2 regions of the Sporosarcina thermotolerans genome follow, and region 1 is predicted to be linked to the other one. Evidence: a T-box and tRNA genes for the amino acid it is inferred to sense, from the RefSeq annotation. Region 1 holds a T-box; the other holds one or more tRNA genes.
What was found. The T-box of region 1 lies ahead of ileS (isoleucine--tRNA ligase). A T-box ahead of a tRNA ligase gene usually reads a tRNA of that ligase, here a tRNA-Ile.
Positions count from the first base shown of each region.

Region 2: it has a tRNA-Ile gene. The T-box ahead of ileS (isoleucine--tRNA ligase) is inferred to sense a tRNA for this amino acid. The anticodon was not compared.

Region 1 covers NZ_JBHSRM010000011.1:57,891-72,276, forward strand. The annotation lists gene ACFPZG_RS06690 (alanyl-tRNA editing protein) at 1-1,117, shown strand, start outside; gene proS (proline--tRNA ligase) at 1,393-2,829, opposite strand; gene ACFPZG_RS06700 (zinc ribbon domain-containing protein YjdM) at 3,224-3,562, shown strand; gene ACFPZG_RS06705 (hypothetical protein) at 3,605-4,147, opposite strand; gene ACFPZG_RS06710 (VOC family protein) at 4,278-4,664, shown strand; gene ACFPZG_RS06715 (GyrI-like domain-containing protein) at 4,685-5,182, shown strand; gene ACFPZG_RS06720 (GatB/YqeY domain-containing protein) at 5,355-5,780, shown strand; gene ACFPZG_RS06725 (alpha/beta hydrolase family protein) at 5,925-7,196, shown strand; gene ileS (isoleucine--tRNA ligase) at 7,325-10,399, opposite strand; T-box leader at 10,466-10,705, opposite strand; gene ACFPZG_RS06735 (ring-cleaving dioxygenase) at 11,022-11,960, shown strand; gene wrbA (NAD(P)H:quinone oxidoreductase) at 12,018-12,629, opposite strand; gene ACFPZG_RS06745 (glyoxalase superfamily protein) at 12,939-13,292, shown strand; gene ACFPZG_RS06750 (methylated-DNA--[protein]-cysteine S-methyltransferase) at 13,315-13,845, shown strand; gene ACFPZG_RS06755 (pirin family protein) at 13,861-14,386, shown strand, end outside.
Region 2 covers NZ_JBHSRM010000013.1:682,025-696,410, forward strand. The annotation lists gene ACFPZG_RS11315 (DUF3231 family protein) at 1-64, shown strand, start outside; gene ACFPZG_RS11320 (alpha/beta hydrolase family protein) at 149-934, opposite strand; gene ACFPZG_RS11325 (NUDIX hydrolase) at 924-1,319, opposite strand; gene ACFPZG_RS11330 (transposase) at 1,409-1,771, opposite strand; gene ACFPZG_RS11335 (putative motility protein) at 1,885-2,070, opposite strand; gene ACFPZG_RS11340 (Dps family protein) at 2,133-2,582, opposite strand; gene yidD (membrane protein insertion efficiency factor YidD) at 2,677-2,907, shown strand; gene ACFPZG_RS11350 (metal ABC transporter solute-binding protein, Zn/Mn family) at 3,031-3,984, shown strand; gene ACFPZG_RS11355 (o-succinylbenzoate--CoA ligase) at 4,029-5,474, opposite strand; gene menB (1,4-dihydroxy-2-naphthoyl-CoA synthase) at 5,549-6,367, opposite strand; gene menH (2-succinyl-6-hydroxy-2,4-cyclohexadiene-1-carboxylate synthase) at 6,333-7,211, opposite strand; gene menD (2-succinyl-5-enolpyruvyl-6-hydroxy-3-cyclohexene-1-carboxylic-acid synthase) at 7,198-8,910, opposite strand; gene ACFPZG_RS11375 (isochorismate synthase) at 8,903-10,288, opposite strand; gene ACFPZG_RS11380 (1,4-dihydroxy-2-naphthoate polyprenyltransferase) at 10,481-11,395, shown strand; gene ACFPZG_RS11385 (TraR/DksA C4-type zinc finger protein) at 11,654-12,394, shown strand; tRNA gene ACFPZG_RS11390 (tRNA-Glu) at 12,440-12,511, opposite strand; tRNA gene ACFPZG_RS11395 (tRNA-Ser) at 12,521-12,611, opposite strand; tRNA gene ACFPZG_RS11400 (tRNA-Asn) at 12,621-12,695, opposite strand; tRNA gene ACFPZG_RS11405 (tRNA-Ile) at 12,699-12,775, opposite strand; tRNA gene ACFPZG_RS11410 (tRNA-Gly) at 12,778-12,851, opposite strand; tRNA gene ACFPZG_RS11415 (tRNA-Phe) at 12,857-12,932, opposite strand; tRNA gene ACFPZG_RS11420 (tRNA-Asp) at 12,983-13,058, opposite strand; tRNA gene ACFPZG_RS11425 (tRNA-Met) at 13,062-13,136, opposite strand; tRNA gene ACFPZG_RS11430 (tRNA-Ser) at 13,336-13,428, opposite strand; tRNA gene ACFPZG_RS11435 (tRNA-Ile) at 13,445-13,521, opposite strand; tRNA gene ACFPZG_RS11440 (tRNA-Met) at 13,529-13,602, opposite strand; tRNA gene ACFPZG_RS11445 (tRNA-Ala) at 13,624-13,699, opposite strand; tRNA gene ACFPZG_RS11450 (tRNA-Pro) at 13,707-13,783, opposite strand; tRNA gene ACFPZG_RS11455 (tRNA-Arg) at 13,794-13,870, opposite strand; tRNA gene ACFPZG_RS11460 (tRNA-Leu) at 13,887-13,975, opposite strand; tRNA gene ACFPZG_RS11465 (tRNA-Gly) at 13,985-14,059, opposite strand; tRNA gene ACFPZG_RS11470 (tRNA-Leu) at 14,068-14,149, opposite strand; tRNA gene ACFPZG_RS11475 (tRNA-Lys) at 14,180-14,255, opposite strand; tRNA gene ACFPZG_RS11480 (tRNA-Thr) at 14,262-14,337, opposite strand; tRNA gene ACFPZG_RS11485 (tRNA-Val) at 14,360-14,386, opposite strand, start outside.

The DNA.
Region 1 (14,386 bases):
TGCGAATGGACGCCCATACGTCGTGCTCGATAACACCGCTTTCTACCCGACTGGCGGCGGGCAACCGCATGATACGGGGACGATTAATGGCGTTCGTGTAATCGATGTGGAGGAATTGGACGGTGAAATTCGCCATTTTCTTGAAGAGGATCTCCCTTCCGGCGAGGAGGTAAAGGGCGTTATCGATTGGGAGCGACGCTTCGATCATATGCAACAACATGCGGGCCAGCATATTTTGACTGCCGCGTTTGTTGAATATTTCGGGTTTCAGACAGTCAGTTTCCACCTGGGAAATGGGGTTGTTTCCATCGATTTGGACGTCGAGGACGTTTCGGCAGATCAGTTGGCGGCTGTAGAAAAGCTTGCGAATGGGATCATTTTGGAAAATCGTCCGATTGAAACGAAATGGGATCCTACTGAGGATGAACTCACCCAATTTTCACTGAGGAAACAGCTTGCGGTCACTGATGAAATCAGGCTTGTAATCATACCGGGGTTCGATTACAACGGATGCGGCGGCACGCATCCAAATTCAACTGGACAAGTCGGGCTGATCAAAATATTATCGACTGAAAAGCAAAAACGACAAGTCCGTGTCCATTTTGTATGCGGCGGAAGAGTGTTGCAACAATTGGGTCGCAAACACGAAGAGTTGGCAATTGCTTCAAGATTGCTGAGTGCACCTGAAGATGGGGTTGGCCATGCCATTGAAAAGCTATTGGTGACAAATCAGGTTTTGGAGAAATCCTTGGAAGACACGAAAGTTGCTTTGTTGGAGTTTGAAGCGAGTGAACTGCTTGTTAGTCGAAGTGGAAGGATCGTGGGAGCTTCTTTTTCCGCTAAAACAGTGCAGGAACTTCAAAAATTGGCGCGTTTACTTGTTGCCAGCGATGACTCAATCATTGCCCTTCTTGTTGGAGATAATGAAGAGAAGCTACAATTTGTAGCCGCTCGCGGTGCAACTGTCGAGGTTAGTATGAAGGAGGTATCCTCAGCCGTGTTGCCCCTCATCAACGGAAAAGGCGGCGGAAATGATGCATTCGTGCAAGGCGGCGGTGAGCGGATCATGTCGGGAGAAGAGTTTTTAGACAGAATGAGGGAAGTTGTTGGGGAGTGACGTGGGTAGATGGTGACCTGGAGGGGTTATCACCGACTCTCGAGGGTTTATCACCGACTCGCGGCAGTTTATCACCGACTCTCGGCAGTTTATCACCGACTCGGGGGTTTACCACCGTTTACCAGCGGTTTATCACCGCTTAAAGTCACTTTATCACCGGTTGTGAGAACTTTATCACCGCTTAGAAGCACTTTATCACCACTTAGCCGTTTAATGGACACAATTCGACATAAAAAAGCTGCCGTCCTTTCGGATGGCAGCTTTTCATTCAATAATCAATACGCTCTTGCAAACCAGACCGTATGCTTCGCTTCATTTCCACAATTGATGCAAGTTGACTTCTCAGCTGGTGGATTGAATGGAATGTTTCGCGTTGTGAACTTCGTTTCTTCTTTCACGTTGTCCTCACACGCATCATCGCCGCACCAACCAGCAAGAATCCATCCAGGGATTTCTTCTTTTTCCGTAGAATCCGTGATGTGCTTCTTCAACCCTTCAAGATCGTCGATATGCGTATGGGAATGCTCTGCACGGAATGCACGCGCTTTTTCAAGTAGACGTGTTTGCATCGTTTGCAATTCCTGTTCAATACTTGCAACAAGATTTGCCAAATCGACAGCAACTTTTTCACCCTCATCACGTGCCTTCATAAGGGCTTGATTATTCTCTAAATCACGTGGTCCTAATTCAACACGAACAGGTACACCTTTTAACTCCCACTCGTTGAATTTATATCCAGGCGATTGGTCGGAATCGTCAAGACGGACACGGATACCCTTCGCTTTCAATTGAGCAAACACTTCGTCCAATTTTTCCATGATGGCAGGGTTCTTCTTCCAAGGACCAACCGGTATCAACACAACTTGTGTAGGTGCGATACGAGGTGGCAATACGAGACCTTGTTCATCACCGTGCACCATGATGACGGAACCGATTAGACGCGTTGAAGTTCCCCATGAAGTAGTGTGGACGAATTCATGACGGTTTTCCTTCGTCAAATACTTGATGTCGAACGCTTCCGCAAATTTTGTGCCCAAGTAGTGGGAAGTTCCTGCTTGTACAGCTTTCCCGTCCTTCATCATCGCCTCGATTGAATACGTGTCAACCGCACCCGCGAAACGTTCTGAAGGTGTTTTTTGGCCGTCGTAAACAGGAATAGCAAGCAATTCTTCAACGACTTCCTTATAAATATTCAACATTTGCATCGTTTCTTCGCGCGCTTCTTCCTCATCAACATGCGCAGTATGCCCTTCTTGCCATAAAAACTCAGATGTGCGGATGAATGGTAATGTCTTCTTCTCCCAACGGAAAACGTTCGCCCATTGGTTAATCAAAACTGGGAGATCACGGTAGCTTTTCACCCAATCTGAATACAAATGACCAATCATTGTTTCGGATGTTGGACGTAGTGCAAGACGCTCTTCCAACTTCTCGCCTGCTGCCTCTGTCACCCATGGAAGCTCTGGAGAAAATCCTTCAATATGATCTTTCTCTTTTTGGAAGAATGACTCAGGAATCAACATCGGGAAATACGCATTACGGTGTCCCGTTTCCTTAAATCGTCTGTCCATTTCAGCTTGGATATGCTCCCAAATTTCGTAGCCGTCTGGTTTAAAAGCGATACATCCCCGGACTGGTGTATAGTCCATTAAATCTGCTTTTTGAATTGTGTCGATGTACCATTTTGAAAAATCGTTTTTCTGATTGCTCATCTAATTTCCCTCCTTGAATAATAAAAAGCGCAAAGCTGTCCCTAAAAATAAGGACGTCTTTGCGCTGGATAGACGTGGTACCACCTTCATTTGGCCTGAAAAAGTAGGCCCTCGAACGTTTGTTAACGAAAACGACTCGGTCATGTTTTCATGACATCTCTGTGGTAGGGTTCAATGAAAAGCGGTGGTATAGCTCTCAGCAGGTTGCTATACTTTCTGTTTCACAATTTCCACTTACTTGGCCACTTCTTAGATTCCATATTGCTTATAATATACCAAATAGCTCATGGATATACAAATGCATTCGGAAACCCACGTTTCATCCAGCTACCTTGGATTAATCTGAATGTCTGCTATAGTATATGTATAACTACTGGATGGAGGAAATTAAGTTATGGAAAATCTACCAAATTGCCCAAAATGTAACTCTGAATATACGTATGAAGACGGTAACCTATTTGTTTGCCCCGAATGTGCGCACGAATGGACGTTGGAATCACAGGAGGCTAATGCTGAAGAGGCTGTTATCAAAGATGCAAACGGCAATGTCCTAAATGACGGCGACACAATCACTGTCATCAAAGATCTCAAAGTAAAAGGCAGCTCAAGTGTCGTCAAACAGGGGACAAAAGTGAAAAACATCAAACTGGTTGAAGGTGATCATGACATTGATTGCAAAATTGACGGTTTTGGTGCAATGAAATTGAAATCAGAGTTTGTGAAAAAAATCTAATTTAGAGACCGCTGAAACTTTGAATCAGCGGTCTTTATTGTTTCAGTAGTACCTCTTCACAAATTCTACACGATGTTCCTTCAATTTACCTTCTATCCCAGAACGAAATACTCTTATGTATCCATTTTCGGGAAGCGCTATTTCTTTGCCATCTTTAAACCTGAATTCATACTTTGGCAAGCCTGCCGAGAGGTCGAACTTTACTATCTCCAGCTCATCCCAAGTGTATGATTGCCGATCCGTCCAAATCGACTCCCTGAATGCAATTGAATCATTCGCAAACAACGTATAGTTCTGAGCGGCGCTTGCAAAAAATGCTACGCTTATGAGCAAAATTGAAATGCTAATGATTTTCGCAACTTTGCTAAGATCCAATATGGATAGGATAAACGCTGATCCGAATAAAAACAGGAAACCAAACCCATATAACAGATATGCCTTGCCTGGTACATAGACGACCCACCCTTGCAATCCGTGCATATTTGAAGCAATAAACGTCGGCATTGGTAGCAATAAGATCGGCGACATGATTAGGATAACAATGGCAATGACCATGAAGATATGCCGCGCCCCATAGTTATACATTCTTTCCCCACCCCCAGTTCCTCTTCATGAAAAGTCCTCAACTATTTACCACTATTAGTTTTAAAGTATTGCAAAAATTCTATCATAGATTACAATTATATGAAAGAATAATTGTAAGGAGGCATGAAATTTGGGGAGTGTAAAAGAAATTAACTGCATTTATATACCTACAACAAATACGGAAAAAACGGCCCACTGGTATATAAATAATCTTGGGTTGGAATTAACAGCGCCCATTACTGAAAATCAAGCACAACTTCGAATTCCTTCAGGTACCTCTATTTTTCTAATAAAAACTTCCAGGCCAACAACCCTCAACTATTTAGAAATAAGCGGTACAGTGCAAAGCGCACTAACACTTGAAGTGAATGACTTTCATATCCTATATCTCCGAATGAAAGACAATGGAGCGAATGTTTCGGATATTGAGGATAATGGCAGCTGCGGTCTTAATTTTTATGCTTATGATCCGGATGGAAATAAACTTGATATTTGGAGTGGCTGGCCGTCACAGTAACTAGTGAAAGGAAATGGAATATGGACATTCGAACAGAAAGAATAGATGCATTCAAAGTTGTTGGTATGACTTTATCCGTTTTATTGCGTGAGGAGCGAAAGAAGAAGTTGATCACTACCTTGCATGATGACTTCAATAAACGGGTTCATGAAGTAAAAAATCGGGTCAATCCTTCAATAGGTTATGGGATTTTTATCGACCCACCCAATTACAATCCAGAAACCGATCCCTTTACATGGATTGCGGGAGTGGAGGTAGATGACGTTACCAACCCACCGGAGGAGATGAAAGGCTTTGCATTTCCTGAACAGCTGTATGTAATAACAACTTATGAAGGACCGAAAGGAGAGGCGGGCAATCTGTATGGTGCACTTTATAACTGGGTAAGAAACTCGGAATATCAGATTGCAGGGGATTATGGAGTGGAAGTATATTCTGACGACATTCAGAAGTTGGACCCTAACCAGATTAGGATGGAGCTTTGCCTTCCAATAGAAAAGAGAGTTCAAGAAAACTAACATTTGTATTCCAAACGAAAGACTTTTTTCATGATCTCCACATAACTAACTTCACAAACCATCCTATGTTCCATAGCCATTGGTTGCATTTCAGAGTAGCCTCCTCTATAATTTTTTCAATAAAGCAATTGGACAGATGTATCCATCCAATTACGGAAGGAGAGGCTAAAAAATGTTAAAAACAACTGTATTCGAACAACTGAAACAAGCCATGAGAGAAAAAGATGTTCTATCCAAAGGTGTACTGACACTTTTAAAGTCCGCACTTGACCTCGCTGAGAAAGAAAAAGGTTCCGCGTTGACTAAAGAAGAGGAAGTCGCTATTGTAAACCGCGAAATCAAACAAACAAATCAAGCATTAGAAGGGGCTGAAAAGGCACAGCGTGAAGATTTGATCGAACAGGAAAAAGCGAAGTTGGTATTGCTAAAATCATTCTTGCCGAAACAATTAAGTGAGGAAGAAGTAACCGCCCTACTCACAGAAGCAGGAGTTACAAAGGGAATGAATATGGGCGACGCCATGAAAATCGCTAAACCATTACTTGCCGGAAAAACTGACGGCGGAACGATGTCAAAGGTAGTAAAAAGCCTTATATAGTATATATAAACAGCCCATCCGGAAAATATAGTGGATGGGCTTTTCTACTTTTAAAAGGCGGTATGACGCGAATACATAATACTTTACTTATCCAAACACCTTGTTATAATGATAGTATAACAGAATGCTTTGAAGGAGGACCAAATGAAAAGAATTTCACTAACTTTTTGTTTACTTATAAGCGCCATTTTACTAGTTACCGGATGCAGTAAAAAAGAAAAGGAGCTGGATTCATTGGGGGCAATTGAAGGGGTATGGAACGGCACCATCAATATTCCGAATCAACCATTGTTAGTATCGCTCACTTTCACAAAGGAGAACGGAACAATCAGCATTCCCTCACAAGGACTGCAAAACTTTCCTTTGGCGGGTGTTACATTAAACGGGTCAGAATTAGTCATTCAAATGACGCTTCCAGGACAACAGATTACGTTTGACGGCAGTGTTGAGAAGAATAAGATATCAGGAACCTTTACCCAACAAGGCCAATCCTTCCCGTTCGAACTGACAAAAGGCAGTTCAGAAGAGACTCCGGATACGGGAGAAGCTGTACAAATCGATTTAAATGAAGGTAAGATGACCGGCGTTCTGGAAGTACCGAAAGGCGATGGACCTTTCCCACTAATGGTCATTATTGCTGGCTCCGGACCTACAGATCATAACGGCAATTCACCTTTAATCCCGGGTAAAAATAATAGCCTGAAGATGCTCGCAGAACAGCTTGCGGATGAGGGCGTTGCGAGTATTCGTTACGACAAACGGGGAGTTGGTGTGAACCAAAGTTTAGTCGGCAATGAAGAGGATCTCCTGTTTGATGACTTTATCAATGACGCAGCTGCGTGGGTTGAATTCGCCAAAAACGACAGTCGTTTTTCAAAGGTCGGTATCATTGGCCATAGTGAAGGTTCACTACTCGGTATGGTAGCCGCAGAAAAAACAGATGCGGATGCATTCATCTCCATCGCCGGAGCCGGAAGATCAATTGATCAAGTCCTTCTGGAGCAGCTTGGACCACAGCTTCCTGTTAACTTACTCAAAGAATCGGATGATATTTTGCAAAAGCTGAAGCAAGGCGAACAGGTGGAAAAATTCAGCGCTGAGCTCCAAAGTCTGTTCCGTCCATCCGTTCAACCCTATATGATATCTTGGTTGAAATACGATCCTGTGAAAGAACTTCAAAAACTTTCATCGCCTGTTCTTATTATTAACGGAACAAGAGACTTTCAAGTTCCGGTCGGTGACGCAGAACGACTTCATGAAGGTAAAAAGGATTCAAGGCTTGCCATTATCAAAAACATGAACCATATTCTGAAAGAGGCACCTGAAGATCAGGAAGGGAACATGGCAACTTATATGGACCCTAATCTTCCTTTGGCTAAAGGTTTAATGGATGAAATCATAGATTTTTTAAAATAAATACAAGTAAAATGCGAGCCTTCCCTGAATGATCGGCGAAAGGCTCGCTTTTATAATGAATGGTACTGTAAAACTTTATTTGTTCTTGTCCTCAAATTCTATTTTCGTCCCATCATCAATACAAACCACTACTTAAGTGCTACCTTTACTATCTCTTCTCCAAACTTCACTTCAAAGTACTGATCGGAGTCAGCAATTTTTTTCAAATTTACACTATGAACAAGTACACTATCTTTAATTAAACCCATGAAACGCAAAATAACTTCATTGGTAGCTTCTGTTGCCGAAAGGTGAATCGATATATATTTCTCAACAGGCAAATTGATTTTCTTGCGGGTATCTTGAACCGCCCTTATTAATTCCCTGACTCGGCCTTCTTCTAACAATTCCTCTGTAAGCTGTGTATCCACCAAAACTTTTACATGCTGATCACCTGCCAAATCGAAGCCCTCGGTAATTGCATATTCGATATTGATATGTTCTTTTTGCAATGTTATGTTTTGACCATTTACATCGATTTGCAGCTGACCATTATTAATTAACGATATCTTCTCCTCTCGAGAAATATGTTCCAAATATGATTTAATAGCATTTACCAAATTTCCGAATGTCACGCCTGCTGTTTTGAAATTAAGCTTAAAATGAGTGGATTCATATTGCGACAAATCCTCTGTATAGACAACCTCTTTCACATTCAACTCATCTTTGATTATATTCGTGTAGGCCTGAGAAAGACGTTCCCCTTCCCTACAATAGACAATCATTTTCTGTAATGGCTGCCTAACCTTTATATTATTTGTATTCCGGATACTTCGGCCAAGTTCGACTATCTTCAGGATAGTCCTCATATCATCCTCTAATTCGTTGTTAATCATCGAGTCATCACTCGAAGGATAGTCTTGTAAATGAACACTATTTTGATGTAGCTTCACATAAAGATCCTCTGCAACATAAGGTACAAACGGTGCCAACAACCTGCTAATTGTGCTTAAAGCCTCAAACAGTGTTGAATAAGCAGCTAGCTTATCCTCTGAAAGACCAGCAGCCCAAAAACGATTTCTTGATCTTCGTATATACCAATTACTCAACTCTTCGACTAATGTAGCAATTTCACGTGTCGCGTGGGTGAATTGGTATCGTTCCATATTGACAGTGACGAGCTTCGTCGTACTATGAAGTCGTGAGAGGATCCATTCATCCAATATCGTCCTCTTCCCAACCTGTTCTTTATGATAGACATACCCATCTATATTCGAATATAGCTCAAAAAACTTGTAGATATTATCCAATGTATCAACCAACTTCGATTTTGCATCTTGCACAATCTTTTTAGAGAAGCGTTTTGGATTCCATGGCGAACTATCAACCAAGAAAGCCCATCGCAGTGCATCTGCCCCATATTCTTCAAGAAGCTCCATCGGATCTAAGGCATTTCCTTTACTTTTAGACATTTTCTGCCCATGTTCATCCAGCACATGCCCGAGTGACAAGACATTCTTATAAGGGGCTTTCCCAGTAAATAAGGTTGAAACAGCTAGTAGACTATAGAAAAATCCTCTCGTCTGATCTATTCCTTCAATTACTACATCTGCAGGGAATTGTGATTCGAACTTTTCCTTATCTCCAAAAGGATAATGGTACTGCGCAAATGGCATCGAACCACTATCAAACCAAACGTCAATGACTTCAGGTGTCCTTAGCATGACACCTTTACATTTCGGACAGGTGCACTCCACTTCGTCGATATACGGCTTATGCAATTCGATATTGTTGGAAACCCGTGATTTGGCTATTTTTTGTAGAGCTCCAATATTGCTTGGTGCTTCTTCATGCTCGCAATCAGAACATACCCAAACGTTTAAAGGTGTACCCCAGTAGCGGTTTCTACTAATATTCCAATCAACAAGGTTTTCAAGGAAATTACCGAACCGGCCATCCTTAATATGCTCTGGATACCAAGTTACAGTTTCATTGTTCTCAAGCATTTTCTCCTTTAAAGATGACATATTGATAAACCAACTATCTGTTGCATAGTAAAGCAACGGAGAATCACATCTCCAGCAATGCGGGTAGCTGTGCTCATATTTTTCCTTATGATACAGTTTTCCTTGTTCCGAAAGCATCTTAATGATGTCGATATCACAGTCCTTTACAAACCTTCCCGCAAGCTCTACAACGTCTTCTGTATAACGCCCTTCCTGATCTACAACATTGATAAACGACAATCCATTTTGTTGAACGGTTTTATAATCTTCTTCCCCGTAAGCTGGGGCGACGTGGACAACACCTGTACCACTTTCTTCTGTTACATAATCAGCTACGACAACTTGATGGCCTTTCTCGACAGATACATAATTAAATGGCGGCGCGTAATGTACGCCTTCAAATTCCGCACCTCGATGTTCACTTAACAGAAGCGCATCGTCACCAAGCACTTTTTCAACAAGTGATTTGGCAACAATATAAATTACCCCATTCTTTATAGCACGCACGTATGTTAGTGTGGGGTTCATGGCAAGTGCCACATTTGCAGGCAATGTCCACGGTGTTGTCGTCCAGCCAAGAAAATATTCCTCTGCATCAAGACGCTTAAACTTTACAGTCGCTGATAAGTCCTTAACATTTTTATAGCCTTGTGCCACCTCATGTGAACTTAAAGAAGTTTGACAGCTTGGGCAATACGGGGATACACGATGACCTTTGTACAATCGTCCATCTTTATGAACTTTACTTAAAATGTTCCATACACTTTCAATGTACTCGTTGCTTAACGTCATATAAGGGTCATCCATGTCGACCCAATAGCCTAATTCCTCCGTGAAAGAACGCCATTTCTTCTCATATGTGAATACACTTTCTTTGCATTTGTTGATAAAAGGCTCCACGCCATAGCGTTCGATCTCCTGTTTCCCTGAAATTCCAAGCTGTTTTTCAACTCCTAATTCAACAGGAAGACCATGCGTATCCCAACCCGCTTTTCTTTCGACCTGGAATCCTTGCATCGTTTTGTATCTTGCCACTACATCTTTTATCGTCCGTCCCAAGGCATGACCTACATGGGGCAAACCATTAGCTGTTGGCGGTCCTTCATAAAACACAAATGGCGTCTTCCCCTCTCGGAATGTAACAGATTGACTAAAAATGCTTTCCTTGGACCAATAGTTTCGAATACGTTCCTCACGCTGAACAACTGTTTCTTTCATTCGTTGATTGTTCATTGATATCGCTCCTAACTTTTTTATAAACAGCACACAAAAACCCCGTCCCAAGAAAGGGACGGGGTTAACCGCGATACCACCCTAATTCTATTGATCCGATCAATAGCACTTAGCAACGTACAATCATACGTGTTCCTGTTAACGGTGGACTTCCGATTAGACTTAGTGAACGAATTCAGTCTAACTTCTCAGAGAGGATATTCACGTAACACTTGAACACTGACTTGCACCAAAATGTCAGCTCTCTGTAGATCAAGGGGAAACGCTACTTTTTCTCATCAACGAATTTGTATGCTTTTATTGGAATTGATTGTAACAGAATAAATAAAAATTGTCAAACTTATCTTTGTATTCAATTGTATTAGACAAGTGGGTCTCCTTTTTTGTGGATAGTCAACTTCGCATGAAACCTCTGGCTATTTTGGAATTTGTTTTATTGACGCTCGTAAGGGTCTGTGATATATTTATCTTGAATTCGAGATACTTTAATTCGAGATAAAATACTTTGCTAATAACTATGTAATGAACAACTATATATATTAAGGGCATTTTCCTTTGTATTTATTAATAAGTCATACCACACACTAACAAAAAGGAGTAAAGAATAATGAAAAAACAAACTACCGGCATTCATCACATTACTGCAATTGTAGGACATCCTCAGGAAAATATTGACTTCTACGCGGGCGTGCTTGGCTTACGCCTTGTAAAGCAAACAGTTAACTTTGATGATCCAGGTACGTATCATTTGTATTTTGGTGACGGAGGTGGAAATCCTGGAACAATCATCACATTCTTCCCTTGGGCAAACGCATACCAAGGTCGTATCGGTGACGGTCAAGTCGGTGTAACGGCATACGCCATTCCTGAAGGATCCATAGACTTCTGGGTGAATCGTCTTAGAAAATTCGACATTTCTTTCACAGAAGTGGAACGATTCGGGGAAAAGGTTGTACAATTCGACGATCCACATGGCCTTCACTTGGAATTGGTGGAACGTGCTAAAGGTCCGACGAATGATTGGACATTCGGTGATGTAACACCTGATGTAGCGATTAAAGGATTTGCCGGAGCAACATTGTACTCAAGCCGTCCTGAAGAAACTAAAGCGACTTTACTAAACGTCATGGGGTTGGAGGAAATCGGTACAGAAGGCGATTATACACGCTTTAAAGCAAGCTCCGAAATTGGCAACATCATCGATTTGAAAATGGTCACAGACGCTCGCGGTACAATGGGCGTTGGCACAGTTCACCATATTGCATGGCGTGCTATTGATGACCAAGATCATTTGGAGTGGCAAAAATATGCCCAAGAAAACGGGCAACTTGTGACAGAAGTAAAAGACCGCAATTACTTTAATGCAATTTATTTCCGTGAATCAGGTGAGATTCTATTCGAAATTGCGACAGATCCACCAGGTTTCGCACATGATGAATCAATCGAAACAATGGGCAAAGAATTGAAGCTTCCTGCTCAATACGAACAGTTCCGTGATAGATTGGAGCACTCACTCATTCCGATTGAAGTACGTCCTTTAGATTAACATAACAGTAAACTAAAAAAGGCAATCGAATTGGATTCGATTGCCTCTATTTATGATTTACTGGTTTCCTTTTTTAACCCATTCTGAGACTGTAACTGTACGTTTAGCCTGATGCTTCACAGCACCCTGCACATCCTCAATCATTTTTCCATCTTGGCCGACTGTTACACTTGTCCCGTAAGGATTTCCGCCTGCTCCGAAAATGATCGGGTCAGTATAACCTGGCGTTGCGATAATAGCACCCCAGTGCATCATTGAAGTGTAAAGGGATAGCAATGTAGCTTCCTGTCCACCATGTGGATTTTGTGCAGAAGTCATAGCACTTACTACTTTATTAATCGTCTTTCCACTCGCCCATAAACCGCCTTGGATATCGAGGAATTGCTTCATCTGGGATGGCATATTCCCAAATCGTGTAGGTACGCTGAAGATGATTGCATCTGCCCATTCAAGATCCTCTGATGTTGCAACTGGAACATCCTTTGTAGCGTTAACAGTTGCTTTCCAAGCTTCGTTGCTATCGATTACTGACTGTGGAGCTAACTCCTGTACTTTTACTATTTTAACTTCAGCGCCGGCCTCTTTTGCACCATCCGCTGCCCATTTTGCCAATTGATAGTTCGTACCGCCCATACTATAAAATACTACTGCTAGTTTTACATTTGTCATTTTTTCTGGCTCCTTTGTTTTTCCAAATAGTCTAGATAAAAAACCCATTTTCACACCTGCATCCTTATTATTTTTTCATCAACAGAATTACTTGTGAAAATATTTTTTCAGCACAGTACTGTCTATATAATTACCCAACAGAAAAAGTTTTATTCCACCTATCGGTTTTACATCTTGGAAAGTTAAAGTTGGGAGTCATTCAAAGTCTTCGATTTACCCTTCTCTTCACTGAAATTGTTAAGTATACTTAACTACAAAGAGTGGTTTTGCAAAAGTTGACTGTATTCTGAAGCGGAGGGCAAATCAAAGATGATTACACCTATATTTCGGATTTTTGATGTCGAAAAAGCGCAGGAGTTTTATTTAGATTATTTGGATTTTCAATTGGATTGGCAGCATCAGTTTGGGGACAACATGCCCCTTTACCTTCAAATTTCAAAGAATAAAATTGTTCTGCATCTTTCCGAACATCATGGTGATGCATCTCCCGGTGGTTCAATCCGCATTAAGATACAAAATGTAAAGGACTATCATGACTATCTATCGAAAAAAGGATATCGCTACGCTAACCCCGGTATCGAAAAAACGGCTTGGAATACGATAGAGTTTTATGTTACCGACCCATTTTCAAATAAAATTATATTTTACGAGGAATGTAAGTAAGAAGTTTTCGGAGGTGATTGAATTGGAGAAGAACAATGTAAATATTGTTCACTGGACTTTGTTGGATCATAGGCAATGGAATATATATATGGGGGCGACATCAGGAGGACTTTGTTATCTTGGCCCACACAATGCCCCATTCGATGAACTTGAGGAGTGGGTGAAGAAACGGCTTCCGGATCACCTTCTTGTAAAAGATAAGGCTGCACTTGAACCTTATGCTTTGGAATTAATCGGCTATATAGAGGGAAAACTGAAGGATTTTACGTTGCCACTGGACCTCCATGGAACTTCATTCCAACAATCAGTTTGGAAGGCTCTAATGGAAATTCCCTATGGTGAGACAGTCACTTATTCTGATATAGCGGAAAGCATCCAAAAACCAAAATCAGTCCGCGCGGTAGGTACTGCCATCGGCGCGAATCCAATCCTGATTACCGTTCCATGCCATCGCGTTATCGGAAAGAACGGTAAATTGACAGGGTTTCGAGGCGGTTTAGAAATGAAGAAGCAGTTATTAGACTTGGAAACACAACACAAAATTAGTAAGTAAACAAAGGAGTTCAAATTGATACAAAAACTCGAGGCGAAAAATCATGCACAGCCGTTCAGAGGTCCATTCACAATTACACGTGTCCAACCAGGTGATATTTTAAGGAACAAAACTTCGGATACTGCATTTGGACCGTTAGCTATCATTGATCATGCGGTTATGAAAAAGGGCTTAACGGTTAAAATGCATGAACACGTCAATGATGAAATACTGAGTTATATAAGCACAGGTGTCACGCATCACAAGGATTCAGCTAATTTTGAAGCACCGATTGCACGTGGGCAATTAATGATGATGAATGCAGGGGTAAGCTTTTGGCATGAGGAAAAAGTAAAAGAAGATGAAGTGGAAATGCTTCAAATCTTCGTTCGACCGAATGCAACAAATCTTCCACCCAAAATTCAGTTCCATAACAAACCAACAGACAATCACGATTGGTATGTCATGGTGGGGCCTGAAGGAAGCGATGCACCTCTTTACGTCAGGCAAAACGTCTACATTTTAGACGCACACCCGAAAGCTGGCGAAGAGTTGGAAATCC
Region 2 (14,386 bases), on a different contig from region 1:
ATTAGAGCTTAATAAGAAAAAAGGATGGATCATCCCTCCACCCCTCAACGTACATTCCAAATAACTAGGAAAAAGCAGCTGAAATAAAATTCAGCTGCTTATACTTAAAATCCCCTATAGAGATATTCTCTGGAGGGGATTTCTTAATTTATTGTTCCTTCATCCAATTGCATAAGTCTCTTACAATTTGAGCATTGTGCAGGGCAGGAAAGTAATGTGTATACTCTGGAAAATACCAAGTCTTATATGATTTATTATGTTCCCTTAATGCATTTTCCAATAATACGGCCTGTTCGAATGAAACATTATCATCCTTTATTCCATGTATAATTAACACTGGAGCATCTATTTCATCAACCCTAAACAATGCAGTACGCTCGCGATAAGCATCAGGCATACTATTAGGAGTGCCACCGATGACTCGCTTCATCATTCGGCGCATATCTTTTCGTTCATTGTATGTAAAAACGACATCTGAAACTCCAGCCCATGTAACAACGGATGTAATATCCTCCCTTATGATGGCTGTCCATAACGCCATAATTCCACCACGAGAAAAGGCATAGAGATGAATTCTTTCCTTATTTACACTTGTGCTTTGCTTTAACACTTCAACGGCATTTACTGCGTCTTGTCGGTCATCTCCAGCAAACTCATCTCGCCCTTCCCCGCCTCTGTTTCCACGGTAGTAAGGTGCGAACACAACGAAGCCTTGTGAAGCAAACTGTGCAATTCGGGAGGGTCTAACCATTCCGACATGTTGAATGCCGCCGCGTAAATAAATGATTCCTTCATATTGCCCTTCAACAATCGGTTCAGCTAACAATCCTTTTACTTTGAAGCCGTCCGACCAATACGTAATTTCTTCAAGGCGGACGTGGGGATTCGGCGAAGGATACTCTCTTCTATGTAAAATAGCCCCGTTATTGTACATACGTTTCCACCCACTTACGAATTTCAACCATACCAGCATCTTTCATATGAAAACTTAACTCCTTACAGTCATTTAATTCCTCAGCAGTCATCCATAAAGCGCCTTCCGTTTCAAACAACGTCGGATTTTCATCAATCATCGAGACTTTTCCGGTAAACACCGCTTTACAAAATGTCACATTACTCATAACGACGTATTCCGCGAACTTCACTAAATCGGTTATCGTGGCACCAGTCTCTTCAATCGTTTCCCTGATTGCCGCTTCTTCGATTGACTCTCCCTCTTCCGCTTTGCCGCCCGGGAATTCTATTCCACGGATTGAATGGCGGGTTAATAGCCATTTACCATTATGTTTTAAAACAATAAGCACATGTCGGGCTTCCATTCCAAAGCGGTTTTCTCCGAAAGTTAGCTCAACATGTGCACCTCGTAGGTCCTTAAATGTTGTAGTTATATGACTTCACGTCCTTTCAGTCAACTAAATGGTTGAACGGGAGCCGATGTTATCTTCGGATTGCCCCTTGTGAAGTAAGGCAATTTCTCGATGAACTTCTTCGTCTCATCATCCGTAAATTCATGAATTAACGCATACAATTTCATCGTTCTAAGATCAATGTCATGGTTATCCCGATCATAATGATACTGGAAAAATGGCCGCGAATGGCCTCTGAGTAGATTACTGAACTCCAAACGCCCTATTTGTGAAAATAATTGATTAAAAACAGGAAGAAACTCTCTGCTCATTTCTACTTCATATTCCCAAGGCGAATCATCTTTATGCGAATAGACTTGTTGATTAGCAATTGAAACATACATCCTTACTTTATCATTATCCATGTGAATGTCCCATCCTTTTTTTATTAGTATGGTTCACTCCTGTCAAACAATGCATGTAAATGAAAACAAAGCACGAACTCCTATAAATTTAATAGGAATCCGTGCTCGATTAATTATGCCTTCACATCGATGGACATCCCTTTATGAGGATGCAGGGCAGCAGAAGGTTGATCCTCCATACTTTGAAGCATATCAGTCACCGCCGCCGTGTTAATGGATAACGCTTTATTCATGACGCTCATTTGAACAGTCGATTGTAGACTTCTCAATTGGCTTGCCATGATAGAATTTATGTTCATTGCCCATTCCTCCTTACATATTACTTTATCGGAGAAATAGTCGATAATTCAAGACATTCCTATCATTTATTCGACTCACCAAGGAATGCATTCAACATCCATTGATGCTTTTCGATGCTTTGGTAGGTTGCATTCAATATATCTTCCGTCATATCATCACCCTCTTGCGAAGCGACATCCATGCCTTTCTTCAACGACTTCATAATTTTACCGAAGTCGTCAGCAATCGTCTTCACCATTTCCTCGGCTTGTTCGTTGCCTTTCGCCTCTTTAACGACAGACTGCTCCAAATGCTCCGTTAAGGTCGCTGTCGGATTGCCTCCAAGTGTCAAAATCCTTTCGGCAATCTCATCCATATGAGCCGTTGCCTCATTGTAAAGCTCTTCAAATTTTTCATGGAGCGTAAAAAATTGTTTCCCTTTTACATACCAATGATAATTATGCAATTTTGCATACATGACCGACCATGTAGACACTTGTACATTCAGTTCTTCTATTAATTCTTTAGTCATGAAAAAACCTCTTTTCATTTATAATGCTTCTCCCTGTTAATTTACCACCGGAACAAATAAACTAAACATATATGCAAATGAAGGAGCCTTTAAAATGAAAACAATATTGATCGGCCTTATTAAAATATATCAAAAAATAATCTCTCCACTAACTCCGCCAACCTGCCGTTTTTATCCTACTTGTTCCCACTATGGTGTTGAAGCAATACAAAAACATGGTGCAATGAAAGGTTCTTGGCTTGCGATACGTCGAATTTCAAAATGCCATCCATTTCATGAAGGCGGGTTTGACCCAGTGCCTGAAAGGATTAACAAAGAGAATTGACAACATCACTAACAACACGAACTGGGCTGTTTCTTTGTTCTTGCTAAAATCCCATTCTTCTTGTATTATAAGAAAGCATTATAAATCGGAACGATTACAGTTAGTGACGGAGGAAATTTTATTATGAATAAAAAATTACTCATTCCCCTCATGCTCATTCTTACATTATTAGTTAGTGCATGCGGGAACAAGGATGATAATGGCGCGATAGAAACGAAAAACAGAAACACGCTATCTGTGTATACTACCGTTTATCCCCTACAATACTTCACGGAGCGGATTGGCGGAGAATTTGTCGATGTCCATTCCATTTACCCTGTTGGAGCAGATGAACATTCATTCGACCCTACACAAAAAGATATGATAGCCCTATCTGATGCAGATTTGTTCTTTTACATAGGTCTCGGTTTGGAAGGATTTGTTGAGAATGCTCAAAAGACGTTAAAGGGTGAGCATGTTGAATTGGTGGCAACCGGGAATTCTATTTCGGACGATCAATTAAAAGAGGGATCACATGAAGAACATGAAGATGAAGATCACGATCATGGACATTTCGATCCCCATGTTTGGATTTCTCCTAAACTAAGTATCGAATTGGCAGCTTCAATAAAAGAGTCGCTTATCGCTAAAATGCCCGATCAAGAAGAAAGCTTCAGCAAGAATTTCAGCTTATTGGAAGACGATTTAATAGAACTCGATGAACGTTTCAAGGAATTGTCAGCCAATGCGAAAACAAAAACCTTTTTTGTCTCCCATGCTGCATTTGGCTATATCGCCAATGAATATGGTTTAACTCAAGTAGCGATAGCAGGTTTGAACTCACAAAGCGAGCCTTCGCAAAAACAACTTACACAAATTGTTGAGCAAGCAAAAGAAGAACAGATTCACTATATCTTATTCGAGCAAAATGTATCATCCAAACTGACTGAAGTCGTCAGAAAGGAAATCGGCGCCGAATCATTGACGCTCCATAATTTAGGTGTTCTTACACAAGAAGATGTAAAGAACAATGAGACGTATTTTACGCTAATGGAACGTAACTTACGTGTTCTTGAACAAGCTCTTTCCGGAAAATAATTTAAATGCCACCTTCGTCTAAAAACGTTGGTGGCATTTATAATTTATTTCAAAGAAGCCCATTCTTTTAATTCACGTCTTAATAATTTATTCGATGCATTGCGTGGCAACTGATCTACAAAATAATAAGCTTTAGGAATCTTATATCGTGCAAGTAATTCCCCACAGTGCATGTCCAATTCTTCTTCAGCAACATCTCCACTTAAAACAATAAAGGCGACTGGCACACTGCCCCATACTGGATGGCTTTGACCACACACACCCGCTTCCTTTACCAGTGGATGGCTAAGCAAAGCGTTTTCCACTTCTGCCGGATAAATATTCTCTCCACCAGAAATGATTAAGTCCGATCGCCTATCAACGATGAATAAATATCCTTCGTCGTCAAAATACCCGATGTCACCAGTTGGCAACCAACCATCCTCTAATGGATCCCTATCTACAGCGTGTCCGATATAACCAGGAGTTACATGGGGACCCGCAATAAGAACTTCACCTAACTCTCCCGGTTGTTCAGTATCTCTGATTTTAATTTGGTTAAAAAAGAGTGGTTTGCCTGCAGATCCGGATTTACGCAAAGCATCTTCCGAAGATAACGTAGCCGTCTGTGAGCTTGTTTCGGTCATTCCGTACGTTTGTAATACTGGTAACTTACGGCTTTCGGCTCTTCTGAGGAAATCGTCCGGCACGGGTCCTCCTCCAGCTAACATCGTCCGGAAAGTAGGATGAGCCACAGTTTCAGTTTCTTCGAACTCCTCAAGGATGCGCCGTAAACTTGTCGCAACAACTGACATTCTTGTTGCTGTACCATTCCTAATCTCATCGACGATCGTCTTTGTATCAAATTTCTCGTAAAGCTTCACTTCCATCCCGTAAATGACCGATCTCACAAGAATGGAAAAACCGCTGATATGGAATAAGGGCATTGTGCAAAGCCAGCTATCTTCTTCTGTCAAACCTAAATTCAATACGGATGATAGTGCGCTTGATGTATGGTTACCTGCTGTCTGACGGACGCCTTTCGGAAATCCCGTTGTTCCTGACGTATACATGATTGTAATTGTTCTCGAGCCATTCCACATTTTAGAAATGGTGAAATCTCGTTGCTCGCTTGACTGAAGGGACGAAAACGTAATCATTGGGACATCTTGAATCTTTGTTTGTCTTAATAGTTCATCCTCAACGATTAATAGGGATGCATTTGCATCGCCTAATTGCCATAAAATCTCTTTTGTGGACAATCTGCTATTCAGCATGACAATTTCAAGTCCAGCTAGTAAGCAGCCGTGTATAACAAACACCATATCTGGATTGGATGGTCCTAATAAGGCGATCCGATCACCTTCTTCTAAACCATTCATCCTTAATTTCCTCGCGATTAAATCGGCTTCTTGTTTCAGTTCTTGGAACGTCCATTGTTTCCCACAGAATGAAAGGGCTGTCCGACTTGGTGTCAGGCTGGATCTTTTCAACAACCAATTAGGTATCAATTTTTTTCACCTCAATAAAAAAGCTGCCATTCAAAGGCAGCTTTAAAATTTTTATCCCATTATTGATCAAATGATTAAGGGAATCTCGGGAATTGGCCAAAGTCAGGTTTACGCTTCTCTTTGAATGCGTCTCTTCCTTCCTTCGCTTCATCCGTTGTATAGTAAAGTAATGTTGCATCCCCTGCCATTTGTTGAAGACCAGCAAGACCGTCAGTATCTGCATTCATGGCGGCTTTGATGAAGCGAAGCGCTGTTGGGCTCATTGCAAGCATCTCTTCACACCATTGTACTGTTTCATCTTCCAATTGCTCATATGGAACAACCGTGTTAACTAGGCCCATATCCAATGCTTGCTGAGCATCGTACTGGCGGCATAGGAACCAAATTTCTCTCGCTTTTTTATGGCCGACGATGCGAGCCAAGTAACCCGAGCCATAGCCAGCGTCAAATGAACCGACTTTCGGACCTGTTTGTCCAAATCGAGCATTGTCTGCGGCAATCGTTAGATCACATACGACGTGCAGTACATGTCCTCCGCCGATTGCATAGCCCGCAACCATTGCAACGACGGGCTTCGGAATTACACGGATCAATCTTTGTAGATCAAGGACGTTCAAACGCGGAATTTCATCATCTCCGACATACCCTCCATGTCCACGGACAGATTGGTCTCCTCCTGAGCAAAATGCCTTTTCGCCTTCTCCTGTCAGTATGATGACTCCGATGCTGCTATCATCCCGTGCTCGTGAAAAAGCATCGATTAACTCCATTACTGTTTTAGGACGGAATGCATTGCGAACTTCTGGACGGTTGATCGTCACTTTCGCAATGCCGTTATACTTTTCGTATTTAATATCTTCATATGTACGGATTGTTTCCCATTGACGTGTCATTTTCTTCCTCCTTCAATTGGTGTAAATACTCCTTAATCATTGTAGCAAAGATACTTGGATTTTCCACGTGAATTGCATGTCCTACTTCTGGAACGATAGAGTGTCGACATTTTTCTACAAGATTCTTCATTTCCCGGGCAATCGCAACAAATTTCGCGTCAAACTCTCCGGTTATGAGATAAACCGCGGTGTTAAGCGTTTCAAGTTCATCCCAATAAGATTTCTGACTTCCTGTTCCTATCCCTAAAAGACTATTTGCAAGTCCTATCTCGCTTTGCTGAAGCCGTTCAGTCCTGACGTCTTGCCGCTTCTTCTCTGAAAGGCTTTTTTGGGATTCGAATAAAGGAATGTTCTCCCATTTGTCGACAAAAGAGGTAATGCCATTTTCGGTGATTTTCTTTGCAAGCAATGCATCCGCATTTCTACGTTGTTCTCTTTCAAGCTCTTCCTTCAATCCTGGCGATGCACTTTCAAGAATTAAAGCACGCACATGCTCAGGATACTTTATCGTATACCCCAAGGCGATTCGCCCGCCCATCGAATAGCCTACCAAATAAAAAGATTGGATTGAAAGCTGTTCAATAAGTTCGTTCAGGTCTTCAATCTGCTCCTCCATCGAGTATCGTTCTGGATTTTCGGGAATTGTTGTTTTTCCATGCCCAGTCAAGTCGATCGAGACAGTCCTGTAACTTCCTCTAAATTGTTCTCTGACCTCACGCCACGTAGCTGTAGATCCTGTAAAACCATGTAGAAAAATGATTGTCGGAAGATGCGGCTCCCCCTCCATTTCGACATGGATGGAGAGTCCACGGATTTGAATGCTGCAGTCATCATTCATTTCCATCGAGCCTTTCAACTACATCAGCCCAGTATGCGCGATGAGCCTTGACATTAATAGGTCTGCTTGTAAATACTTCGATGATCCGGACCGGCTTTGTTTTATCCTTTTGGATTTCCTCTTTGAACTCTTCAACTGTATTTACTGCGGCATACTGCGCATCGTACATAGCCCCGATATGCTCAAACGTCAATCCCGTAGGTGTACCGAATAATTCCTCAAAATGGTTCGGCACAGTTGACTGCGACAAATACGAGAAAATGCCGCCACCATCATTATTCACCAAGACGATCGTCAAACTGGTTTCATGGAATCTGGAAACAATCAATCCATTCACATCATGTAAAAAGGACAGGTCCCCGATTAACAAATAAGTAGGCCTTTTCCGTGCCGCTTCTAAACCGAACGCTGTAGAAACGACCCCATCAATACCGTTTGTCCCTCTATTTGAAAATAGCGCTATATCTTTATTCGTCTTACTAAAGAAAGTGTCTACATCACGGATTGGCATACTGCTTCCGCAGAATAAATCGCTGCCGTCAGGAATCATTTGAAATAATGTCTTTACAATTATCCCTTCATCTCCCAGTTGGCCCTCATATTGATGCGTCGCTGTTTCAGTAAGGTCATTTGCAGCCGACCACATTGCTGTATATGCATTCGGTTCACTTTGGCTCGGAATATCAAATACTGATTCAGGGGAAGCCTGTAAATGATGTGTAACTACTCCGAGTGAATCACGGAATTCGGGTGCTTCATCAACAGCTATGAAGACATTTGGACGAACTTTCTTCAGGAATAGTGACAAAGGTTTGGATACGGGTTGCGGACCAAATCGGATAACAGTATCCGGAACAGCACCCTCCGCAAACTTCTCACTTTTTAGTATTGCGTCATAATGGGCTATGCATAAATCGCTATATTCTTCCGGTACTTCAGACCGTAAATTAGATAATGGGTCACATAGTACAGGCCATTGCATTTTATTCGCAAATTCCCAGAATCGCTCCTTATCAAATCCGACGGGTAATTCACCAGCAATGATTAGTCCATTCTTTGTGTTTTCGAATAGCGATTGAAATGTCCGCCTTTGTTGAGTCGAAAGCTCAATTTCTCCATGCACTCTTTCAATAAATGTGGACTGTGCAACTTTCATTTCAAAATCGATCAGTAAAGGTTCACGCAGCGGGACATTCAAATGGATTGGCCCCATTGGTTTCGTCATTGCGATTGAAACCGCACGATTGACATGCCGCTCCAAGAACCAATCAAGTTCTTCATTCTCTTCCGCCAGTGGAAGATCCACACTGAACTTTACATGCTTACCATACATATTCAATTGGTCAATCGCCTGCGGAGCCCCAACGCCTCGTAATTCATGCGGACGGTCAGCAGTAAGTACAATTAAAGGCACACGTGCATAAAACGCTTCCGTGATTGCCGGATGATAATTGGATGCTGCAGTTCCGGAAGTGCATAAAAGCGCAACTGGGTTCCCGGTAGCCTTCGCAAGGCCTAAAGCAAAATAGCCGGCCGATCTTTCATCTACCTGCATATATGTCTGAAGTTCTTTTGAAGCTGCAAATGCATATGCGAGTGGCGTGGAACGTGAGCCTGGGCTAATTACAGCAGCCTTTACTCCAGCTTTCAATAAAGTATCTGTCATTCGTAAAACATGATTTGTTAACACTGTCCGGTCATCCATTAAGCTTTCCTCCAAGCGCCCTTAAAACTGGTCTAAACTTCACCCATGTCTCTTCGTATTCTTCCTCAGGGTTAGAATCTGCTACAATTCCCCCTCCCGCGTACAAATAGGCATGGTCTTCTTTTATCAACGAAGAACGGATGGCTACTGCAAATTCCCCATTGCAAGCGGCATCAGTCCAGCCTATCGGACCAGCATAAAACCCGCGATCCATTCCTTCTTCTTCCCCAATAATTTTTAATGCGACATCCGTTGGAACGCCACCAAGTGCAGGTGTTGGATGTAAAGCTTCTACGAAAGAAAAGATATCAACTTCCTGCCCAAGTTTTCCTTCAACAGGTGTAAAAAGATGCTGGATATCCCTGATCTTCATCAATTTAGGTGCTTTAGGGATCCGTACCTCATTGCAATAGGATTCAAAAATACTCGAAATCATACCGACAACGTATTGATGTTCCTCACGATTTTTCCGATCACCCAAAAGCTCTTCTCCAAGCTTCCGATCTTCAGCTGCCGTTTTTCCACGCCTAATTGAACCGGCTACACATGCCGAATAGGCTTTACCATCGCGGATTTCTATTAAACGTTCAGGTGTTGCACCAAAAAAGAGTGAATTTCCCTTTTGAAGTCCAAAGTGATAGCTCTCTTGCTGTTCATTCGATATGGAATGCAGCACACTAACATCATTTACGTCATGTTCAAATTGGAGCTCTATTACACGTGCAATTACAGCTTTATCGGCTTTGCCATTTCTGATGGATTTTGTTACATTTTCCACTGCATTTAGATAATGCTCTTTGTTTCGCTCATTCGTCGATAAAATTGCATTCGAGTCGGTAAAATCAAATTCCTCAACCTGGGCAAGATGGATGAGATGGTCCCTTTCCTCACGCAACCTTTCAAAGTCTTCAGCTGCTTCCTTTTTGTCCGTAATCATATTGATGGAAATCAGTGTTCTACCTTCCTCGATTTTCATTTGAAAAGAAGGAACGACAAAAAAGGCAGATGGAAACTCGTCCCATTCAGAATTCCTTCGGTTTTCTTCATCAAAGGAAAATCCACCAAAAAGAATAGGATCAACATCCTTTTCCTCTTTTATCAAGACAGAACATAATTGCTTCCACTTTTCCGATATATCCATATAGCGATTCGTTTTCTTTTGATTTGATAATGTATAAGCATGTCCAATCCCAACAAGAGTCAATGTTTTATCTGAGTTCTGCCAATAAAAGCGTTCGTTCTTATAAAGGGACACGCCGGCTTCAAAAAATGACAATGCGGATAAACGCCCCACTTCAACAGTCTCCGTAAAAAAACGTGTAGCGGGAGATATCGTCACCTCCCGGTTTTTCTGCACATCTGTGATTTTATGACTCATCATATTCTCTCCTTCATGTTCAATCAACCTGCAGCTCAACTTCCGAACCTGTATTTTAAATGAAGAATAAATTTCTTACTTTTATTATACCGAATTTACCCGTTTCTCGCATAGATAATGCAAAGGGGATACCTCTTTAATGCATTTTGGAGTACAATGGATAACGGAAACATTAGGATAGGAGAGAATAAATTGCAACATACTATTAAAGCAGATACTGGATGGCGTATTTGGTGGCAACTTACACGCCCGCATACATTAACAGCAGCGTTCGCTCCGGTTTTCCTCGGAACAATGATCGCGCTGACTTACGGAAAACTTCATTTCCCATTATTTTTCGCCATGCTTTTGGCAAGCATTTTAATACAAATGGCAACGAATATGTTCAATGAGTATTATGATTTCAAACTTGGGTTGGACACTGAACATTCCATCGGTATTGGAGGAACGATTGTCCGTAATGGTGTAAAGCCTAAAACCGTTTTAAACATAGCCCTTGCACTTTATGCAATATCCGTTCTTATCGGAATTTACATCTGTATGCAAACATCTTGGGGTCTTGCACTCGTTGGAGCCATTTCAATGCTGATTGGCTATCTTTATACCGGCGGTCCGCTTCCAATCGCTTACACACCTTTTGGAGAGCTTGTTTCAGGTGTAGTCATGGGTATGCTTCTGATCCTGATTGCCTTTTATATTCAGACAGGTACTGTTACGACAGATGCTGTACTTATTTCTATACCAAGCATGCTTCTTGTCGCTGCAATTATGATGTCCAATAATATCCGTGACCTTGAAGGCGATAAAGAAGGCGGAAGAAAAACGTTGGCTATCTTAGTCGGAAGAAACAATGCCATCACCATACTTACATTATTTTTCGTCATTTCTTACATTTGGGTCATTGCACTTATTTTACTCGGTCACCTAACACCATGGGCGTTGCTTGTATTACTTAGTGTTAAGAAACCCATTAATGCTATATCTACGTTCAGATCATTTACTGTTCCACTACAGGTCATGCCTGCAATGAAGAACACAGCGATAACAAATACTCTTTTTGGATTACTTTTAGGAATTGGAATTTTAGTCGGCATTCTTTTTGATTAATCTCTAACAGGCGGGGGAATTTTACCCTCGCCTGTTTTTTTATTGGCGGGGGTGTTTTAGTTGAGTATTGGTGAGGGAAAGAATGAGAGCTTGTGGGAATAAACGAGCGCTTTTTGAAAAGAACGAGCGATTAAATAATAAAACTCAAGGTTTAGCTTATCCTATCTCAAGGGAATTGATAAAGGAAACACTTTAATTGCTATGAGAAACGTCCACAAAGTCCATACTATCGATAATACAAAAAAGGATGTGCTGAATATGTTATCCGATCAACAAAAAAACATAATTAAACAAGAATTGATGGAAATGAAAACACAATATGCTAAAACGGAAAAAGAGACCGATATCAGAAATTCAGAAAGAGATGCTGTAGGCGAATTGTCATCATACGACAATCATCCTGGCGACCTGGGAACAGAACTCTTTGAACGCCAAAAAGACATGGCATTGAATGTACATGCAGGCGATGAATTCAACAAAGCAGAAAATGCATTACAAGCCCTTTCAGACGGAACATATGGTTATTGTGAATTATGCAACCGTGAAATACCTTTCGAACGGCTCGAAGCATTGCCTTATACAACCTACTGCATCGAACATAGCCCTGACCAAGATATACCAAATGATAGACCATCGGAAAAGGATATATTAATCATGGCAAATCCTAATTCATTTGCTGATCGTGATCGTAGAGAAGGACTCCATAGAGACGGTGAAGACAGCTTTCAAGAAATAGCGAAATCCGGTACTTCTGAAACACCATCCGATTTCACTGGAGACCGTGATAATTATAATACATTATACTATGATGAAATCTCTGATGGTTCTGCTGAAGAATTGGAGGATTTTGTTAGCACGGATATTACTGGGGAGGCACGCGGGTACGTCAGGTCTGAGTTATCCGAAGAATACGAAGAGAGACTAGATGACGAAGGGATTGAATCCCCTATTGGCGATATTCCATATCATCTAAAAGACAGTTATACAGAAGATAAATAAAAGACAGCCACATCCTTTAAAATGGATGTGGCTGTCTTTATGAAATGACCCCTACGGGATTCGAACCCGTGTTACCGCCGTGAAAGGGCGGTGTCTTAACCGCTTGACCAAGGGGCCATATAAATATGGCGGAGAAGGAGGGATTCGAACCCTCGCACCGCTTTCGCGACCTACGCCCTTAGCAGGGGCGCCTCTTGAGCCTCTTGAGTACTTCCCCGTATAAAATTGGCTCCGCAGGTAGGACTCGAACCTACGACCGATCGGTTAACAGCCGATTGCTCTACCACTGAGCTACTGCGGAAAATGGTGGGCCTAAGTGGACTCGAACCACCGACCTCACGCTTATCAGGCGTGCGCTCTAACCAGCTGAGCTATAGGCCCCATGGAGCGGGTGAAGGGAATCGAACCCTCATCATCAGCTTGGAAGGCTGAGGTTTTACCACTAAACTACACCCGCAAGAATGGTGGCTCAGGACGGAATCGAACCGCCGACACAAGGATTTTCAGTCCTTTGCTCTACCGACTGAGCTACTGAGCCAATCATACATCATAACTATTTTTCTCGGTTACTATGTATCTTAAAAGAAATGGCGGTCCCGACCGGGATCGAACCGGCGATCTCCTGCGTGACAGGCAGGCATGTTAACCGCTACACCACGGGACCATTTGGTTGCGGGGACAGGATTTGAACCTGTGACCTTCGGGTTATGAGCCCGACGAGCTACCACTGCTCCACCCCGCGATAATGTTAGTTGTAAGATTTTTTTATCCTACGCTTACTGTCTTGCTTTAGGACTTAACTATAATTTCCTTTTAGGAAATTATACAAATCGCATTCTGCGTGATGCGACTTGCTCCACCCCGCGATAATGTTATTCGTAAGATTTTTATATCCTACGCTTACTATTTTGTTTCCAGCCACTATGTCTGTTTAAAAATAATGGCGGAGGAAGAGGGATTCGAACCCCCGCGGGCTTTAACACCCCTGTCGGTTTTCAAGACCGATCCCTTCAGCCAGGCTTGGGTATTCCTCCGTGTGTATACAAATAGTGGTGGACCTTGCAGGACTCGAACCTGCGACCGGACGGTTATGAGCCGTCTGCTCTAACCAACTGAGCTAAAGGTCCTTTAGGATGGCGGCAGAGGGGATCGAACCCCCGACCTTACGGGTATGAACCGTACGCTCTAGCCAGCTGAGCTACGCCGCCAGGAAAACTATTTTAATTATATGGTGGAGCCTAGCGGGATCGAACCGCTGACCTCCTGCGTGCAAGGCAGGCGCTCTCCCAGCTGAGCTAAGGCCCCAAAGAAGTGGTCGGGAAGACAGGATTCGAACCTGCGACCCCTTGGTCCCAAACCAAGTGCTCTACCAAGCTGAGCTACTTCCCGTGATTTAAAATGGCGCGCCCGGCAGAAGTCGAATCCACAACCTTCTGATCCGTAGTCAGACGCTCTATCCAATTGAGCTACGGGCGCATCTTTATAAGAAAATTGGTGCCGAGAACCGGAATCGAACCGGTACGGTAGTCACCTACCGCAGGATTTTAAGTCCTGTGCGTCTGCCAGTTCCGCCACCCCGGCTTAAGAAAGTGGAGCGGAAGACGGGATTCGAACCCGCGACCCCGACCTTGGCAAGGTCGTATTCTACCACTGAACTACTTCCGCATTGAAAGTGCGGGTGAAGGGAGTCGAACCCCCACGCCTTACGGCACTAGATCCTAAGTCTAGCGTGTCTGCCAGTTCCACCACACCCGCGTATTCATTTCGAGACCTTAGTCAAGAAAATGGTGAGCCATGCAGGATTCGAACCTGCGACCCTCTGATTAAAAGTCAGATGCTCTACCAACTGAGCTAATGGCTCTAAAAGTGGTGCCGGCGAAAGGACTTGAACCCTCAACCTACTGATTACAAGTCAGTTGCTCTACCAATTGAGCTACACCGGCAAATCATTTGTTGGAAATATTATGGTGGAGGATGACGGGTTCGAACCGC